One region of the Protofrankia symbiont of Coriaria myrtifolia genome, then DNA from elsewhere that is predicted to be linked to it. Evidence: predicted binding sites of a transcription regulator. Region 1 holds the regulator's gene; the other holds the start of a gene.
What was found. The regulator LexA, encoded in region 1, represses DNA repair genes until DNA is damaged. The targets are predictions, from matches to a motif close to CGAACNNNNGTTCG.
Positions count from the first base shown of each region.

Region 1 (3,360 bases):
CGATGTTCGTGGCGTTCACCGACCAGAAGTCGGGGAACTCCACCCCGCGCTGCTCGAAGTTGACCGAGCCGTCGCGCCAGTTGGTCATGACGACGTCCCGCAGCTCCCAGGTGACCTCGTCATAGGGATGGACGCCCGGCGAGGTGTTGACGCGTCGCACCTGCAGACCGGTGGCCCTGGGGGCGGCCTTGGTGCCGGTTCTGGTGGCGGCCTTGCTCGCTTTCGTGCCACGGTTGTCGGTCATGGCGCTCCTCGTCTGGCGTCGGTCGGATGGTGTTTCTCACCAGCTGTCTGTCGTGTCGGGGTGCGTGGCTACGACGGCGACCGGTCGGCCCGCCCGCGCAGATCGGCGATCGCCGTCTCGAAGTCCTCCAGCGACTCGAAGGACAGGTACACCGAGGCGAACCGCAGGTAGGCGACCTCGTCGAGCTCCCGCAGCGGCCCGAGGATCGTTCGGCCGATCTCGTCCGAGGCGACCTCGGCAGCCCCCGAGGCACGCAACGTGTCCTCGACCAGCTGGGCGAGCCGGGCCAGCGCGTCCGCCTGGACCGGTCGCCCCTGGCATGCCCGCCGCACGCCGGCGATCACCTTCCCGCGACTGAACGGCTCGGTGACACCGCTGCGCTTGATGACCCGCAGTGACGCCTCTTCGATCGTCGTGAAACGACGGCCGCAGGACGGGCACGACCGGCGGCGACGGATCGCGGCACCCTCCTCAGCCTCCCGACTGTCGACGACCTTGCTGTCGGGGTGTCGACAGAACGGACACCGCACGCACAACCCCCAAGATCTTGTCGACTCACAGCCATGCAACTACAAGATGTTGTGGTCAACACTAGGACCGGACACTACGACCTGGCAAGCTGGCCAGTGTGTGGAGTCTCCTGACAAATCCGTCACAGCGAACCCGTCACAGCGAACCCGTCACAGCGAACCCGTCACGACAGGCCCGTCATGACCGACCTGTCACGGCAGGCGGAGCGTCTGGCCGGGGACGAGATCGGTCGTCTCCAGCCGATTGAGGCCGGCCAGACGGGCCACGGCCACCCGGGTGTCACCGTCGGGAGCCAGCCCGCGGGCGATGCCCCACAGCGTCTCCCCGGACCGGACCACGTGGACGCGCGCCGGCCGGTCGTCCCCGGTCGGCGCGGCCGACGACGTCACCCGGGCCACGGACAGCACCAGGCAGGACACCAGCATAACCAGGACAATCAGGACAACCCGGCCCCGCCCGGTCAGCCGCAACGGAGGCTCAGCCGACGCCCGCATCGTCCACCTCCCCAACTTCCACCAGCACGTACCACTTCCAACAACATGATCAAAGAACATCCGTTCGATCGAACGTCTGGTCGAGTTTGTATCGCACGGCCCCGACGGAATCGTCGTGACACGCTCGAACAGACGTTTGAGATATCCGGCCGCGACGGTTACGGTCGTAGCGATCAGATTCAGGTCAGATCCAGGTCAGATCCAGGTCGTGGCCGCAGCTCCGGTTCACGGCAAAACGTCGGATATGCCGGGAGCGCAAGTCTGCCATGACCGACAACGAAGGAGTACGGCAGGGATGACCACCGACGACAACCGCACCCGCCGTGGCCGGCCCCCCCGCGGCTCCGTGCGCGACCTGCCGGACGGGCCGGCGGACGCCGCGGGACTGACCCCCCGCCAACGCAAGGTGCTTGAGGTGATCCGCGACGCTGTCGAGCGCCGAGGCTACCCGCCGAGCGTGCGGGAAATCGGCGATGCGGTGGGGCTCACGAGCACGTCCAGCGTCGCGCACCAGCTGAAGACGCTGGAGGAGAAGGGCTTCCTGCGCCGTGACCCGCACCGCCCCCGGGCCATGGAGGTCCTCTCCGCACAGGCACCGGTACGCCCCGTGGCACGCCAGGCCCCCGGCGTCGGTACACTCACGGCGGGTTCGTCGACGGACGGCCCCGCACAGGCGGCCTACGTGCCGGTCCTCGGCCGTATCGCCGCGGGTGGGCCGATCCTCGCCGAGCAGGCGGTCGAGGAGGTCTTCCCGCTCCCCCGCGAGATCGTGGGCGAGGGCACCTTGTTCACCCTGCGGGTCGTCGGGGACTCCATGGTCAACGCCGCGATCTGTGACGGCGACTGGGTGGTCGTCCGCCAACAGCCGGTCGCGGACAACGGCGAGATCGTCGCCGCGATGATCGACGGCGAGGCGACGGTCAAGACACTGCGCCGTCGTGACGGCCACGTCTGGCTCGAGCCGCAGAATCCGGCCTATGCTGACATTCCGGGTGACAGCGCGACGATCCTCGGCCGGATCGTCGCGGTCCTTCGCCGGGTCTGATCCTCCCGGGAGGGAGCATGGGCACAGGTGTCGACCGGCACCGCACCGGTCGGGTCGTGGCTGTCGTGGGGCCGACGGCGGCCGGCAAGAGCGACCTGGCGATCGCGCTGGCCACCGAGCTGAACGGTGAGATCGTCAACGCCGACTCCATGCAGCTCTACCGCGGGATGAACATCGGTACCGCCAAGGTGCCGCCGGCGGAACGCGGCGGTGTCCCCCACCACCTGCTCGATGTCTGGGACGTCACCCGCGCCGCCGACGTGGCGTCCTACCAGGCGCTGGCCCGACAGGTCGTCGACGGTCTGCTGGCCGCCGGCCGCACGCCGGTGCTCGTGGGCGGCTCCGGACTCTACGTCCGGGCCGTCCTCGACGACCTCGCCTTCCCCGGCACCGACCCGGCCGTGCGGGGGCGGCTGGAGCGGGAGCTGTCCGAGCGGGGCCCGGCCGCGCTGCACGCCGATCTCGCCGCGCGGGCACCAGCGGCAGCGGCGGCCATCCTGCCCGGCAACGGCCGCCGTATCGTGCGCGCGCTGGAGGTGGTGGAGCTCACCGGCAGCTTCACCGCCTCCCTGCCGGAACACCGCTCGGTCTACGACGTGGTCCAGATCGGCATCGACCATCCTCAACTCGACGCGAGGATCGCCGACCGGGTGGCCGGCATGTGGGCCGCCGGCATGATCGAGGAGGTCCACGCCCTCGTCAGCATGGGCCTGCGGGACGGCCCCACCGCCTCCCGGGCGCTGGGCTACGCCCAGGTTCTCGCCTGGCTCGACGGCGCGCTCGATTCGGCCGAGTCGGCCCGGCTCGCGACAATTGCCGCGACGCGCCGACTGGCACGTAGACAAAGGTCGTGGTTTCGGCGCGATCCTCGCATAATTTGGCTGGACCGTCCCGACGTCGAGCAGGTGGCGGGCATGGTCAACCCGGCCTGAACGTGCGGCGGATCCGTGGCCCGTTCTTCCCGTCGTCTGGAGACACCCGTCGTCTGGAGACATGTGTGACCGCGATCGAGTTGAACCTCGTCCCGGCCCTGTGTGCCGCGTTCG
Region 1 covers NZ_CAAAFS010000297.1:20,963-24,322, forward strand. Annotated here, with positions in the region: gene CM1CMNOD_RS16690 (vitamin B12-dependent ribonucleotide reductase) at 1-244, opposite strand, end outside; gene nrdR (transcriptional regulator NrdR) at 313-774, opposite strand; gene CM1CMNOD_RS16700 (LysM peptidoglycan-binding domain-containing protein) at 967-1,269, opposite strand; gene lexA (transcriptional repressor LexA) at 1,565-2,314, shown strand; gene miaA (tRNA (adenosine(37)-N6)-dimethylallyltransferase MiaA) at 2,332-3,246, shown strand; gene CM1CMNOD_RS16715 (EAL domain-containing protein) at 3,312-3,360, shown strand, end outside.

Region 2 (3,360 bases), on a different contig from region 1:
GGGTGACCAACTGGTCGAGGTAGCCGGCCAGCCAGGCGCGCCTGGCCAGACCGCTCAGGCGAAGGACGGTGTCCGGAAAACCGCCGCGTAGGGCGAGCTCGATGTAGCCAAGAAGATCTGGCGGGTCCGCGGGCACGGTGAGCGCGTCGAGTTCGGCGGTGGCCAGACGATCGATGAACAGTGTCCCGGGCGAGCGCCGGTCGGCCTCCCTTACCGTGAGCCCGTAGAGGGGCAGCCGGACCACACGCCCGGTACCCGGCCAGGTCCGGGTCTCCAGGTCAGCCATGACGCTGCCGGTCAGCAGGAAGCGGCCCGGCCGGGGGTCGTCGTCGACCGCTCTCTTCACCGCGCCGAGGACATCAGGGACCTCCTGCCATTCGTCGAGCAGGACCGGCTCGGGCAGCGCACGCAGCGCTGTGTCCGGATCGGCACGGAAGGCGGCGGCCTCGACTGGGCGGTCGAGACGGACGGTGGAGCGGGCCAGCCGGCGCGCGGTGGTTGTCTTGCCGGTCGCGCGGGGGCCCACCATCAGCAACGCCGGTAGCTGCGTCACCAGCTCCGAGAGCAGGGAGTCCACCATCCGCGGGACGTAGCCGGCACCATCCATGATCTCAGGATACCGATTTCCCACAGCCTTGAATGCCGATCACCTGCATGCTTCAGCGCCGATCACCTGCATCCTTCGATGCCGATCACCTGCGTGTTTCGATGCCGATCACCTGCGAGGTTCGGGCCGATACGGGAAGCTGGGGCGGCGCATGGAGACCTTGAGCTGATCGGCGGTGTGGAGCGTCGCGCTGTTCGGGTCAGCCTGCCGTTCAGGTCAGCCGGCCATGTCGACGAAGCGGGAGTAGTGGCCCTGGAAGGCCACGGTGACGGTGCCGGTCGGGCCGTTGCGGTGCTTTGCGACGATCAGGTCGGCCTCGCCGGCGCGGGCCGATTCCTTCTCCACGGCGTCCTCCCGGTAGAGCAGGATCACGGCGTCCGCGTCCTGCTCGAGGGAGCCCGACTCGCGCAGGTCGGAGATCTGCGGGCGTTTGTCCGCGCGCTGCTCGGACGCCCGGTTGAGCTGGGAGATCGCCACCACCGGGATGTCCAGCTCCTTGGCGAGCAGTTTGAGCGAACGCGATATCTCGCTGACCTCCTGCTGGCGGCTCTCGGTGCGCTTCGGTGAGGACATCAGCTGAAGGTAGTCGAGGACGATCATCCGTAGGCCGTTGCGCTGCTTCAGGCGGCGGGCCTTCGCCCGGATCTCCATCATGGTCAGGTGCGGGCTGTCGTCGATGAACAGGGGCGCGTCGGCGACCTCGCCCATCCGGCGGGCCAGCCGGGCCCAGTCATCGTCGGTGAGCCGGCCGGTGCGGATGTTCTGCAGGGACACCCGCGCCTCCGCCGACAGCAGCCGCATGGTGATCTCCATTCGGCTCATCTCCAGCGAGAAGATCACAGACGCCATGCCGTTGCGAATCGACGCGGACCGGGCAAGGTCCAGCCCGAGCGTGCTCTTGCCGACGGCAGGCCTGGCCGCGATGATCCACAGCTGGCCGCCGTGGAGACCGTTGGTCAGCTCGTCGAGATCGTTGAAGCCGGTGGGGACGCCGGTCAGCGCGCCGTCGTGCCCCGCGATCGCCTCGATCTCCTCCAGCGCGGGGTTGAGCAGGTCGCCGAGTGGCGCGTAGTCCTCACTCGAGCGGCGTTCGGTGACCTCGTAGACGGCGGCCTGCGCGCGATCGACCACCTCGTCCACGTCCTGGGCGGGGCCGTAGGCGAGCTGGACGATGCGGGTGCCCGCCTCGGCGAGACGGCGCAGAACAGCCTTCTCCGCGACGATCCGGGCGTAGTAGCCGGCGTTCGCCGCGGTCGGGACGCTGGAGATGAGGGTGTGCAGGTAGCCCGGCCCGCCGACGCGCTCGAGCAGCTCCCGCCGGGCGAGTTCGGCGGCGACGCTGATCACGTCAGCCGGCTCGCCACGACCGTAGAGATCGCCGATGACACCGTAGATCGTGCTGTGCGCAGGACGGTAGAAGTCGCTCGCGGAGAGCACCTCGACGACGTCGGCGATCGCGTCCTTCGACAGCATCATGCCGCCCAGCGCGCTCTGCTCGGCAGCCAGATCATGCGGCGGCGTGCGGTCGAACTCGACCGGCCCGCTGGAAGCGGCCCGGGTGCGGTCGACATCGGTCAGCGTCACGGCTGTGGCCTCGTCATACCTGTAGCCCCGTCATGCCTGCCCCTTTCCCCACACCACACCATCTTCGAACATATGTTCGGTTACAGTGGCGACCCCGTCAATCCCTGGGGAGGCGTCTCCTCGAACACTTCACCGGGCGGCGTCGACTGTATGGGCGCACCCGCCCAGCATCCAAAAAGTTGTCCACAGACCCTGTGGACAACTCTGTGCACAACTCCGGAAAGGCTGGGGAAATCGCTGGGACAAGCCCGTCGGGGCTGTGGACAACCAGCCGGCGCTGACGTCGGCTGTGCTGCTATCAGCGCAGGAAGGGGGTCATCGCCGTCCATCCCCTGTGGATGGAAGAAATTCGACGACGAATCGTACGGAGACCCCCGCGCGGTCTCCGAGCGGTCGGCGGCCTGACAGCTGGCTGTCCAGAAAGCACAACAGGTGACCGCGATGTCGGCATCGGCCGGCCCAGCAGGAGCATGCCCGTCCAAGGCGAAGGCCGCGCGACAAAATCATCGCACGGCCTCTGCCTGTACTCGATCTCAGGGCGCCGGCCGCGCGACAAAATCATCGCACGGCCTCTGCCCGGGTGACTGACATCGCGGTCACCCGATCAGTGTGCTGTCCCGCGGGCGGCCGTTGTGGGCCGGCCGCGTTCGGCTGGTCGTCAGGCGGAGACGACCTCCAGCTTGACGGTCGCCACGACCTCCGGGTGCAGGTGCACCGACACGGTGTGGGACCCGAGCGACTTGATCGGCGAGGGCAGCTCGACCCGCCGACGGTCCAGGTCCGGGCCACCGGCTGCGGACACGGCCGCCACCACGTCCGTCGCCGTCACCGAGCCGAACAGCCGACCCTCCTTGCCCGCCCGGGTCACCAGTCGGATCGGCAGGGTCGCGAGCTGGCCGGCGATCTCCTTCGCCTGCCCGAGATCGCGTATCTCCCGGGCCGACCGGGCCCGACGGATCTGTTCGATCTGCTTCTCGGCGCCCCGGGTGGCCACGATCGCGTACCGGCGGGGAATGAGGTAGTTGCGCCCGTACCCCGCAGCGACCTGGACCGTGTCGCCCGGGCTGCCGAGGCCGGGTATCTCCTGGGTGAGGATGAGCTTCACGTCATCCTCCTCAGCGGGCCGTCGAGGTGTAGGGCAGCAGGGCCATCTCCCGGCTGTTCTTCAC
Region 2 covers NZ_CAAAFS010000357.1:32,642-36,001, forward strand. Annotated here, with positions in the region: gene CM1CMNOD_RS21020 (ATP-binding protein) at 1-607, opposite strand, end outside; gene dnaB (replicative DNA helicase) at 824-2,191, opposite strand; gene rplI (50S ribosomal protein L9) at 2,850-3,296, opposite strand; gene rpsR (30S ribosomal protein S18) at 3,307-3,360, opposite strand, start outside.
Region 2: the regulator LexA is predicted to act here: its motif matches at 2,257-2,270, upstream of dnaB (replicative DNA helicase).